DNA from 4 places in the Lysinibacillus sp. UGB7 genome. Region 2 is predicted to be linked to each of the others. Evidence: riboswitches for the same ligand, from Rfam matches in the RefSeq annotation. Region 2 holds a riboswitch; each other region holds the start of a gene.
The links. A riboswitch is a leader RNA that binds a small molecule or an ion and turns the genes downstream of it on or off. The one in region 2 is predicted to bind cobalamin.
Positions count from the first base shown of each region.

Region 1: linked by a shared signal. The riboswitch ahead of cobT (nicotinate-nucleotide--dimethylbenzimidazole phosphoribosyltransferase) and the one ahead of ACOMCU_RS09010 (hypothetical protein) in region 2 are both predicted to bind cobalamin.
Region 3: linked by a shared signal. The riboswitch ahead of ACOMCU_RS23415 (FecCD family ABC transporter permease) and the one ahead of ACOMCU_RS09010 (hypothetical protein) in region 2 are both predicted to bind cobalamin.
Region 4: linked by a shared signal. The riboswitch ahead of ACOMCU_RS09680 ((2Fe-2S) ferredoxin domain-containing protein) and the one ahead of ACOMCU_RS09010 (hypothetical protein) in region 2 are both predicted to bind cobalamin.

Region 1 covers NZ_JBMGUV010000040.1:25,567-28,788, forward strand. The annotation lists gene ACOMCU_RS24200 (rhodanese-like domain-containing protein) at 1-156, shown strand, start outside; cobalamin riboswitch at 843-1,019, shown strand; gene cobT (nicotinate-nucleotide--dimethylbenzimidazole phosphoribosyltransferase) at 1,169-2,224, shown strand; gene ACOMCU_RS24210 (trimeric intracellular cation channel family protein) at 2,398-3,003, opposite strand.
Region 2 covers NZ_JBMGUV010000007.1:182,115-185,336, reverse strand. The annotation lists gene nikA (nickel ABC transporter substrate-binding protein) at 1-773, opposite strand, end outside; gene ACOMCU_RS09010 (hypothetical protein) at 790-1,215, opposite strand; cobalamin riboswitch at 1,605-1,807, opposite strand; gene ACOMCU_RS09005 (DUF1572 family protein) at 1,934-2,470, opposite strand; gene ACOMCU_RS09000 (SCO family protein) at 2,737-3,222, opposite strand, start outside.
Region 3 covers NZ_JBMGUV010000037.1:683-3,904, forward strand. The annotation lists gene ACOMCU_RS23400 (YdhK family protein) at 1-284, opposite strand, end outside; partial or broken gene ACOMCU_RS23405 (transposase) at 465-709, opposite strand; gene ACOMCU_RS23410 (biotin transporter BioY) at 919-1,515, opposite strand; cobalamin riboswitch at 1,706-1,897, shown strand; gene ACOMCU_RS23415 (FecCD family ABC transporter permease) at 2,049-3,116, shown strand; gene ACOMCU_RS23420 (ABC transporter ATP-binding protein) at 3,122-3,222, shown strand, end outside.
Region 4 covers NZ_JBMGUV010000008.1:134,917-138,138, forward strand. The annotation lists gene ACOMCU_RS09675 (energy-coupling factor ABC transporter permease) at 1-293, opposite strand, end outside; cobalamin riboswitch at 435-620, opposite strand; cobalamin riboswitch at 865-1,047, shown strand; gene ACOMCU_RS09680 ((2Fe-2S) ferredoxin domain-containing protein) at 1,183-1,554, shown strand; gene cobJ (precorrin-3B C(17)-methyltransferase) at 1,559-3,222, shown strand, end outside.

The sequences.
Region 1 (3,222 bases), on a different contig from region 2:
CTAAATGAATTAGATGCATCAAAGCCCTATATCTTGGTTTGTAAAGCTGGCGCAAGATCTGCAAATGCCTGCGCATTTCTAGAAGATCGAGGCTTTAACGTAACAAACCTTGAGGGTGGCATGCTTGCTTATGATGGTGAGTTAGAATTTAAATAAGTGTTGATTGGAACCCTCGTTTAAGCGAGGGTTTTGTGTTTATCTTATACAAATTAGTCGGTGGAAATCTAAAGTATTATTTTCTTCAATTTTTAGAGATACTAATCTTATGTTCGACCTCCCCTGAGAAGGTAATAAAAGTAAAGTAGGATGTATCACGCTAAAAAATGTGTAGTAGCACCATTCATCCCAAAAGAGCGCCACACGCACACTAAGCAGATACCCAACAGTGGATTCATAGTCCATTTTATAAAGTAAAAAGTAACATCACGATGGGGTCCACTTCATTATTTGAATTCTCGATTGTATCAATTTTACTTATGTCGGATACGTTCTCACGTTCGTTCAATTGACTAAATTTTTTATGACTATCATTTGAATTAATTTCGTAAATAGTTTTCATAAAAAGAAACACGAACATTTTGGTAGGAGCGTAAGGCGGCGACTCCAGCGGGAAAAAGCAAGCAAACCGAGACCCTAGACTGAGCGTAACGAAGGAAGCGGCTCGGTGCTTGCCCGCGGAAAGTGTCCGCCTGTAGCGGAATATACCTATGTGATAGGAACAATTACTTTATTTTCTTTCATAATATTCGCCTTTATTGATATGAAAGTGAATGATGACATTGATTCATCTAGCAAACATTTAAATAATTGACACAAAAACTACTTTGTCGTAGATTTAAAGTAGTTGCATACAAGTATTAGGTGCCCATTGCGGGAGAATAGGGAATAAAGTGAAAAACTTTAGCGGTCCCACCACTGTAAAAGGGAGTTTCATAGAGAATACCACTAGCATGGTCTGGGAAGGTTCTATGAAATGTTGAACTTGAGCCAGGAGACCTGCCTAATTGACTTCGGATTATTATATAGACGATGGAAAAGTCTGTAGTTTATTTGTTATGAATAAACTACAGGCTTTTTGTTTTTTTCTTTATTCAAACAAGGGGATATAAATGTAAACCTGCTTGTTATTCCACTTAGTAATAGGGCAAACAGGAAAGGGGAAATTTTCATGCAATTATTACAACAAACGATTCAAAACATTCAACATGTTGACAACAAGATGATGTGGACAGCGAGAGAACGAATAGATGCCCTTAGCAAGCCACCTGGGAGCTTAGGTAAACTGGAGTCTCTTGCTGTGCAGCTATCAGGTATTACGGGAAATTTATTGCCACAGATTGATAATAAAGCCATTATTGTCTGTGCGGCAGATCACGGCGTTTGTGATGAGGGGGTGACGTCAAACCCACAAAATGTGACGGTCTTTCAAACATTAAATTTTCCTAAAGGCTTAACAGGTGTTTGTGCTATCGCAAAAATTACAAATGCAAAAATTGTCACAGTAGACGTTGGCGTAAAAGAAGATATCCCACTTGATGCGGGTGTCATCATGAAAAAAATTAAATATGGGACGGATAATATGGCAAAAGGCCCTGCCATGACAAGGGAACAAGCCATTCAATCTATTGAAGTAGGAATTGAAGTAGCTACGGGGGAAATAAGAAGTGGAGCAAATCTACTCGGGACAGGTGAAATGGGAATTGGTAATACAACACCGAGTGCTGCAATCTTATCGGTTCTGCATGCGTGTAATCCGCTTGAAGTGACAGGTTTCGGTGCAGGCGTTGGAGCAGGTGGGATTGAGCATAAAATAGCGGTCATTCAAAATGCCATCGCCTTAAACAAACCAAATCGCAATGATGTTATTGATATTCTTGCAAAAGTTGGTGGTTTAGAAATAGGCGCAATGGCTGGCGTCGTCCTTGCAGCCGCTGCAAATCGTATACCTGTGGTCATTGATGGCTTTATTTCTACTATTGCTGCCCTGATTGCCTACGAACTTGAACCAAAAGTAAAAGACTATATCATCCCTTCTCATACCTCCGAAGAACCAGGGGCAAAAATTGCAGCCGAATTGCTTGGAGTTGAACCGATGCTACATATGAATATGCGCTTGGGAGAAGGCTCAGGTGCAGCATTGGCGTTACCTATTTTGGATGCAGCTTGCTCCATGATGAAAAACATGGCTACATTAGAGGAATCTATGATGCTGTTAGAAAAGTAATTTTAGTTTTTCAAAAGAAAGAGATACAGCAAGTGCTTGTAAGAGTAGTCCCATTTTCAACAAGCATAGAGCTTATGTTATACGTTGTGTTTTTAAGAAAGTATAGGAAAACAAGCCCAAATAATAGTCACAACTTTTTGGGCTTGTTGTTATTTAATGAGAAAGAAGCTTGACTATGCCCGATTCAACTTCCGCAAAGGCAAGCGCCATTTCTTCATATAAGAAAGAATACGTAAAACGGTAATCACACCAAATAATACATATAAAAAGATATCCCCCGATAATAATTCGAGTCCAATAATAAGTCCCGCAAGTGCTGCCCATACCCCGTAGATTTCATCGCGAAGTACGAGTGGCTTACGTCTAGCTAACATATCACGAACAATCCCACCACCTGAACCGGTTAACACAGCGGCAACGATGACTGCACTAATGGGCATGTCGAGTTTGACAGCATATAGTGCGCCTTGAATCGCAAATGCCGACAAGCCGATGGCATCTGTGAAGTTGCCCCAGCGATGCCAATGCTGAATAAGATGGTGCGGAAATATGAAAAATATTGTAATCGCCGCTAAGGCAATTTGAAACATCATATCCTGTCCCCACAGTGTTGTCACAGGCAAGCCAATAAGTAAATTTCGAATGGCACCCCCACCAAATGCTGTAACAATACCAAGTATATAGACGCCGAATAAATCGTATTCTTCCTCCATCGCAATTATTGCCCCGGAAATAGCGAAGGCAATTGTCCCAATGATACTAAAAACCTCCCAAGCCATCCCTTTCACCCCTTCTAACATATAATAAACTTTAGCAATAAAGGTAAAGACTCCTGTCAAATGCTACAGAATCTATGAATTTTGCAGCCAAATTCAGTAGTTAAACACTTTTTATGAAACAAGTTCGCACATTAGCTTAGCGCATCTTGCCTTTAGAAACAATAGGCAAGTTTTGCAGGTAGGCTTACAAATTGTTAAGATAGGACTGAGATTAAGCGG
Region 2 (3,222 bases):
CGACCATAGATTAAGTCTAATTCTTCATTTTCAAAGGCAAGTGAGATAGATTCAGAATCAGGAATAATTTTCACCTTCACTTGATCTACCAACGGCTTTTCACCCCAATAATTTTCGTTGCGACTAAAAAGCGCATATTCATCCTTTTTATAATCTGTTAACACCCATGGACCTGTTCCAACAGGTGCTTGTATGCTTTCATATGTAGCGTCCTTTTTTGGAAATCCATTATCCCCTAAAAAACGGAACGGACGAACAAAGGCCAATTCATTTAACACTGGATAATAGGGTTCATCTAACTGTAGACGGACTGTAAAATCATCCTCTTTGACAACTTCTTTAATGTGGTTGACCATCCCCATCCAAGAATGCATGTCTCGATTTGCTAAAACAGCATCAAAATTGCGAATCACATTATCAGCATTAAATGCAGTTCCATCTGAATATTTTACATCTTTTCTTAGATGAAATACATACGCTGTTTTATCTTCTGAAATATCCCAGCTTTCCGCTAATTTTGGAGAGACTGTCCCATCATCGTTATATTCCACTAATGATTCATAGACCATTACCTGCGCAGTCATTTGGTTCGGTAAATAAGTATGTGGATTTAATGGCCCTATATCTAAAGGCCATCCGATGGTCAACATCTTGTCATCATTTTTTGTGGCATTTTGTGTTTTCCCATCACTATCATTAGCACTAGAACAGCCTACTAATACGATCATAATCAGCGCTAACATCAATGGGTATATATTCTTTTTTATACTCATAATCATTGCTCCCAATCTATTTTCTTGGTGCTACCATGCGAAACATAAAAGCTTCTTCATATTCGAAATGTAGCCGATCCTCTGTTGTTAAAAACCATCGCTCATTTTTATCGAGTGGGATATACCCGCTTGGTAACATGCGCCTTACTTCCACATCAAACCCTTCGGCAAAAAATGCGGATGCGATGTCATCTAACATATGTAAATTCATTTTAGTCGTGCCAAATTGACGAATGATTTTCTCAATATTTTTCATACTCGGATTGTTCCGATAGTCTGAAAATGTTGCAATATAGACACCCTCTGGCTTTAAGGCTGCTTTTATTTCTTTTGCATGTGCTGCTAAATCGCTTATTAAATAAATAACGGATATGCTGGTGGCAATATTAAATTTTTGTGAGAATTGTGCAATACTCGTTGTAGCAAAATAGCTAAGGGGCAAATCGGCTTTACGAGCATTGGCAACAGCTATGGAATCGATCGCTAAATCACTTGAGCAAAAGGTCGTTCCCGATACAAATATCTTAAAACTCCCCCTTGATTACAGCCAAAATCTAATATCGACTTGTTCGTTAAGTCGCTCTCAAGTATCATCTCCAGTACTTTTTCCCAATGTCAAAGCCCATGCTCTTCTTCCATTGTTGCTTCGCCGCCATTTGGCTCCTTCCACCAAACATCATATAATTGGTTTTCCTTCATTTACACCACCTTCAAGAATACATTATCTCCAGATAGAAAAAGGCATAAAAAAAACCTTATTCCAGTAGAATAAGGACAGAAAAACTCGCTATAAAAAGGCTCTCCATCCATCTCCCTATCTTTCGTAGATCTCCAATGAATCTTATTACAAGCAGGCATACTGGCTTATGAATCGTCATCTTGCTTCACCTTCCCAAGTACATTATAAAAGCATACTCAGTAATACTTGAAACTAAACTCCTCATTTACAGCTGCGGGACAGCATGGGATTTACACCCATTTTCCTTTTAATCATGTGGATATTCTTCACACAAACTTGTAATGTTAGATATTAAATTAGTAATAAACATAACATGCTCAATTTCCGTCGTCAATTTTATTTTCTGAATATAATAAAGTTTTGAAGTTTTGATTATTATTTTTGAAAAAAGCCGCCAACACTCCCGTGAGGCGGCTCCTTGCTATTTTTGATGTTCTTTCAACATCGCATCTGTGAAAGCTTGAGATTGTCCTCGTGGAATACTTAACGTTTTCCATTCGTCGCCCTTAATTTGCTTAGCAATATAGACAATTTGACCAACATGTGAAGCGTAATGTGCCATTTGTCTTTCAATGGCATCTATGACCGTATGTTGCTGTCCTCTAATCGTCACTGACCTTAATAAATCAGCTTCTGTTACCCCCTGTAGTGCATCCAGAAACACTTGCCAGCCTTTTTCCCACGTCGCTAATATCACTTCTTTTGAGTCCAAACTATCATTAAATTCATCATCACGATTCCTTGTAGTTTTCTCACCATCCGTTGTTAAAAAATCCGTCCATCTGGAAATCATATTCCCACTAACATGTTTGACAATGACGGCAATGCTATTCGAATCTTCATTAAAAGCCCAATGCAATTGCTCATTGTTTAATTGTGCGAGTGTTTTATCGCCATCCACTTTGACACGTGTAAATCTTTCGAGTACAACTTTTAAATATGTTTCACCCATAGTCATACAACAACATCTCCCCTTCGCCTTAAACTGTAACGTTGCTCTTACCTCTACAATTATAAACGAAGGACGAATGAAGCAGAATGCGATTTCAGGAAAATTTCCCACTCAACCTTTTAGCGGAACACCTTTTCCAGTTACTCATTTTTATAGGTCACTTTCGACAACGAATACCACGCGGAAGTCATCAGATTATCCACGAAACACTAAATTTCCTTTAGCGCGTACAAAAAAAGCTAGTGCTACTTTACAATAGCACTAGCTTTCTGTTATAAGTTTTCTTCAATATATGTTTCGATATCCCCAGCGATTGTATCGATTGGTACATCTTCATCCTCAGAATAACCGTTATACATTTTCACGAGAACGCCATCTTTATCCACTAAGAAAAATTGAGATCCATGGATAACTTGGTCGCTGTTCGGATCATCCTTCACCCATATTTTCGTTGATTTTTGGGCAAATTGCTCAATATATGACTGTGCATAACCTGTAAGAAGATTCCATTTCGACTCATCTGGCACATTATAATGTGCTAAATAATCTGCTAATACTTCGGGCGTATCCACTTCTGGGTCAATTGAAAAAGCAACTATATTATAATCTTCTACACCTTTTTCTTTCAGCTTTTCTTGTACCTGTGTCATATTAAACGACATTGGCGGGCAAATTGAAGTGCAATTTGTGAAAACATACATACCTAACCATGGTTTCCCTTTCAAGCTTTCTAAAGAGACCTTTTCTCCACGCTGATT
Region 3 (3,222 bases), on a different contig from region 2:
TCATAAGCTCCAACAACAGTTGCTTCAGCACCTTTCATACCTTCCATATGGCCATCTGCAATAATAGCAGTACTACCAACAGGATATATTGGGTTTTCTGCGTTTTTCAGAGTTGCTGGTATTTCACCTGAACTGGAATGATTCATCGAAGAATGGTCCATTTCACTTTGTTGTTCAGCCTTGCTTTCTTTTTTTGTATCGGCTGTATTTTCTGAGCACGCGGATAATACCAGAACGGCAACTACCGTCAGTAAGCCTACACGCCATTTTTTTTGTAGTTTCAAAGCCAATTCCTCCTTCTTCATTTGCCGTAAATGTAGCAAATAAATGTGCAGAAATTATGGATGAAGACTGCATATCATATCTATTTTATAAATAGTAAAGTTCCACTCTAGAGTGGAGTTTCAGATTGACGACAAAAGGTATTCGGAATGATCACATTCCGAATACCTTTTGAAGCTTTATCAGAAATAGTAGTTACAAATAGCCACTATTAACGACAGTATTACGCTACGTTTAACCAACTTCTGCCACTTTAGAACTTTGCTATGACCATAAACTAGCTTCTTCAAATCCATAGCAGTAAAAGTAAGTACCGCCTGCATGGACAATTTTTTAATCCTTCGAAAGGTTGTCCAACGCATACCATACTTTTCTTCGCATCCGCACATACGCGTTCAATCGTCTCTTTACATCGTGCATAGATTTGTTACTTGTCACTTTGTTGAAATAAATGATGGACTGAAGCCATGCCCGCGAAAAGCGTCCGCCGTAGCGAAAATCAACGGGTTCTTATAGAAACTTCTATTTTTTAAAAAATAAGACTTACTGTAAAAACTCAACTTTGAGTATGTCTATAGTCTGAAACTCCACTCTCTAAAGTTATTGAGTGGAGTTTTTATCAAAATAGGTTTCGTATTATTTCACCGCAATAATTTTCAGCACTTTTTCCACACGATATGCGAAAATACCAGCGAATACGGCTAAGATAATATCCTTTGGCAATGGTGGCATCATCCAAAGCCATGCCATTTTATAGGTGAATCCTTCAGGTGCACTAGCCCATAGTTTATAAGCAAAATACATCCAGTTTGTACCAAGTAAATAATTAATGGTCATTGCACTTAGTGCGGCTATGACATAGCTTTTTTTCGTAGCACTTTTTTCTATTATAAGCCCTGCGATAAAGGCTGCTAAAATAAAAGTTACGATAAAGCCGAATGTCGGGCTTAAAATTTGTCCAAAACCCCCTCCGAAACGAGCAAATACAGGTGCCCCTGCTAAACCGATACACATATAGACGGTACAGGCGAGCGCTCCTTTTCTACTACCAAGAATAAGTCCTGCTAAAATAGCAAAAAACGTCTGTAATGTGATAGGCACGCTTCCAACTACCATGAAAGGTGCAAAGGAAGTAATATTTGCACCAATCATCATCAATGTAGAAAATAAGCCAATGTAGGCCAGGTCGACTGTTCTTAATTTATGATGTCCATGTTCAGCTACTGTTGTCATAATATCTCCTCTTTTTAGTAAAGTTGTTAGTGATATTTTAAGAAAATAAAAACTTTGTGTCAACTTTATAAATAAATTAAGTTAACGTAAAATTCCCTGTTTAGCGAGGAGATACATGGTTTAGATATGGTAAAAAGATAAAATATGTATAGACTACTATAATTATGTATGTTAGAATCGTCATAATTTTAATATTTCAGATACTATTGGTGTGATGCCTTTTAAAGCGTCACTTAAAAGGGAAATCGGTGTAAATCCGGTGCTGTCCCGCAACTGTAACGAGGAATTCTATGATATATAAGCCACTGTTTTTTAAATGGGAAGGCTGTCATAGCAATGATGAATCGAAGCCAGGAGACCTGCCAATTAGTTGTTACCTGTAATGCCCACGAGGATGCAAGCAATTACGGACAATTGAAGGATACATTTCTTACTTTTGTTTATTCGAGGGTATTTCTATGCAAATTTTTTGCGTAGAATACCTTTTTTTATTGCTTCACATCTATCATTTTTGACTAGGAGTTAATAAACAGATGAAGAAACAGTACCTGTTCCCAAAGAATAAATTTATCTTACTTTCTATCCTGCTTCTCCTATTGCTATTCATTTCAATTACTTTCGCCATCATGATTGGTTCCGTTTCTATAACACCGTTGTATGTTTGGAAAGTTATCCTTTCAAAAATTCCACTTGTCCAAAATTGGATAGAGCAAGATTGGAGTCGCTCACAAGAAATTATTATTTGGCAAATTCGTGTGCCACGTGTTTTACTTGCCGCAATCGTTGGGGGAGGATTAGCTATTGCTGGTGCTGCCATCCAAGCACTCGTTCGTAATTCAATTGCGGATCCGTATATTTTAGGGGTTTCATCTGGTGCAACAGTTGGGGCTACGGCGGTCATAATTTTAGGCGCCTTTTCATTTTTAGGCATATACGCACTTTCTATCGCTGCGTTTTTAGGCTCTTTACTAGCGATTGTATTAGTGTTTTTCTTATCACGTGTAGGTGGGCGAATTTCTATCTTTCGCTTGTTACTAGCAGGAATGGCCGTATCATTTATTTTATCAGCCACTTCGAATTTTATATTAATGATGTCGAAGCAAGAGGGTGGCATGAAAGCAGTAATGTACTGGATGCTAGGGAGTCTAGCAGGTGCTAAATGGAATAATCTACTCATCCCAACAATTATTTTTGTCGTTGTCTTTGCCTTGCTTTGGCTCCATTATCGGAATTTGAATTTGCTTCTACTTGGAGAAGAGGCAGCAGTAACATTAGGTGTTAATCTACAACAATTCCGAATACAACTTGTTGTTCTTGTATCTCTACTTACAGGCGTACTTGTTGCTGTAAGTGGCTCGATTGGGTTTGTTGGCTTGATTATTCCACATATTGTCCGGTTAATTATAGGTTCAAATTATAAATATGTTATCCCCATTAGTGCTTTATTAGGAGCGATTTTCTTAGTTTGGGCAGATGCGCTTGCACGAATACTAATTGCGCCAGAGGAAATGCCAATTGGTATTATTACTGCATTTTGTGGAGGGCCATTTTTCATTTGGTTACTGCGTCGTAACAATTATTCTTTCGGTGAAGGAGACTAAAACATATGACATTAGAAGCGAAACAAGTATCATTCTCCATTCATGATCAGCGTATTTTACATGAGGTGAGCATTCAAATAAAAGAAAAGCAATTTGTCGGCTTAAT
Region 4 (3,222 bases), on a different contig from region 2:
CCAACACCAGTTGGGTGCGAACAACTTCCTGTAACCGATGGAATTTTCAGTGCTGATAAAACGAATGCAAAAGCACCTGAAAGACCGAGAATCATTTTTGTTTCAGGGTTTTCATCGATTGTTTTACGGATCGAACGTAATCCTAAAATAATAAATGGGATCGAGACGACCCACCAGAAAATCGCCCATTCAATTGGCAAAAATCCTTCCATGATGTGCATGGCAAATGCTCGATTTGGCACGAGTAAAAATGCCAGTAAGAAATAACTAAGCTTCCAACAAGAAAATTTCAAAATGGCTCCTCCTTAAAATAAAATGTCGAATGTAGCGTGCGCAATAAAAAAAAGCACTTCTCCGATATAGGAAAAGTGCATAGCTGAAAAAGCAAATAGAATGTTAATCTGCCAAGCCGCACACCTATCCTCGTAGGTTGAAACGATCACGTGTTTTTCGGCAGGTCTCCTGGCTTTAGTTCGACATTTTATAGGCCTTCCCATCCTTTGGACAGTGACATTTATCTATAAAACTCCCTAGTACAGTGGCGGGACCGCGCCGGACTTGAACCGGCTTCCCTTTTAAGCGAAATGTAGACACTTCGCACCGAAAAAGATGAAGTTGTGAGATTTCACGACAAAGTGTAACATAATTTTCCATAAATAAGCTATCTCTTTTTATTAAAATTTTTTTAATTGAGCTTCAATATAGAAAATTATGATAAATTAAAGGGCAAAACCACATTTTTGCCTGAAATATTTGTTGAAATTTTACTAAAAATTTCACAAATTAAAAAAGAATTGTTGAAATTTATAAATAATAAGCTATGATAGAAACAGTTTTCTATTACGTTTTATACAATTAAAATTTCATATAAATACATCTATAAGTGCTCGATAGTATTCGAGATAATAGGGAAATCGGTGTGAATCCGATACAGCCCCCGCTACTGTAATAGCTGATGAAATCGTAAAAGCCACTAGTATAACTGGGAAGGTGCGAAAGTAAGAAGAAGCTTAAGTCAGGAAACCTGCTTAGTTGATGGCATGCAAACTTTTCGGAGGGAGAAGTTGAAGCGAGAGCGAGTACCTATATATTCGTTTTTATTTGGCTTCTACAAGACCTTTACTCTTCGTTTAGAGTGAAGGTCTTTTCTTTTTCCTAAAAGCAAATGAGGGGAGCAACACAATGACAACTTGGAACTTAGAAGGAATGAAAACGCATCTTTTTATTTGCAATGGCAGTAGCTGTATGAAAAAAGATGGCGAGGAAATTACCCAAGCAATACGTGATGAAATACAGGTACAAGCACTCGATAAGGAAATACATACGACAAGAACACGCTGTAACGGCAGGTGTAAGGATGCTTGTGTTGTCATCGCTTATCCACAAGGAAATTGGTATCGTGTGCCAACGACAGAGCATGCGAGGGCGCTCGTGCAAGACTTACACCACGAGACTTTACATAGTGAACATGTGTTCACACTTCGTGAAGGTACGTTACAGCGTACAGCACAAACAACAGCTATAAAAGGTATTGAAAAGGTGAAAGAGGGGTAACGAAATGGCGCAAAAAGGTAAGATTTTTGTTGTGGGCTTTGGCCCCGGTGATTTTAAACATATTACAACGCGAGCTGTGGAGGCGTTACAACAGAGTGATTTTATCATCGGCTATAAAACGTATGTTGAGCTCATTCAAGATTTAGTGACGGCCAAGTCGATTGTTAGTACAGGAATGACCGAAGAAGTTTCCAGAGCGCAGGAAGCTGTGCGGCAGGCAGAGGCAGGTAATATCGTGTCTGTCATTTCCAGTGGTGACTCAGGTGTGTACGGGATGGCTGGGCTTGTCTATGAGGTATTGATTGAGCTTGGTTGGACAGAAGCAACAGGTGTTGAAGTAGAGATTGTTCCTGGTATTTCTGCTATTAATTCATGTGCGAGTTTACTAGGTGCGCCGATTATGCATGACTCCTGCACAATTAGTTTAAGTGACCATTTAACGCCATGGAATCTAATTGCCAAACGTGTGGAAGCTGCAGCGATGGCCGATTTTGTGATTGCACTTTACAACCCGAAAAGTGGTCGACGTACACGTCAAATCGTAGAAGCACAACGCATTTTACTAGAATACCGATCTCCAGATACCCCAGTGGGACTCGTGAAAAGTGCCTATCGTGATCGCCAGGAAATTACCATGACAACATTAGCTGAGATGCTTGAACATGATATTGGGATGCTCACAACGGTCATTATCGGAAATTCATCTACATTTTTCTATGACAATAAAATGATTACACCACGTGGCTACCAACGTAAATATACACTTGGAGAAGAAAAACAGCCACTACGTCCACATCAGCGTCTGAAAGAAGAAAATGAACCATGGGCGATGAATCAACAAACAGGAACAGCGCGTGCTGATTTTGAGGCTGACCCGAATGCAGGACGTAGCAAGCCCAGTATAGCGATAACGCCTATGGCAACGCTAAAAAAATCATCACTTGAAATGGCTGCAACAGCTCTTGCAATGGTAAAGGGCACAAGTGCAGGGCATGCAACACCTAAGCTTGTACAACAAAAAATTGAAACCATTTTTGAATTAGCCGTAAGTCCAGGGGTGGCCAATAAGTTTTTCACGCCGCAGCAAATGACGGCGTTAGCACAAGTTGTCGGAGAAGAAGGAACGATGGAATATACACCTGATCATCAAATCCATTTGAAAATTCCAACGGCAGAACCCGATAAGATAACAACAAAATTACGTGAAGTGGGTTTTTTGTTAGCCCCTATTGGTGATGTACTGTCATTAAAAGCATGTGATTTTTGTTATGGAGAGAAAGCAGATTCTATTCCATATGCTGAGGAAATTCAAGAAAAGCTAGGTGGTTTGTCTTTACCCAAAACGCTAAACATCGGCTTTAACGGCTGTGGTATGGCATGCTACCGTGCAGTGTTTGATGATATTGGTATCGTCTATCGTAAAAGTAAATTTGATGTCTTTATCGGCGCTAAACCAGTTGGGCGTACAGCGCATGCTGCACAACCTGTTGTAGAAGGCTTAGAACCTGAACAACTTATGCCACTTATTACAGACATTATTGAAGAGTACAAAGCTAACGCGCACCCAAATGAGCGCTTGTTTAAATATTTCAAACGTGTGAAAAAAATATTGCATTTTACGTATCAAGATATGTCTTCAAAAATAAAAGTAGAGCCAGCTCCGTGCGG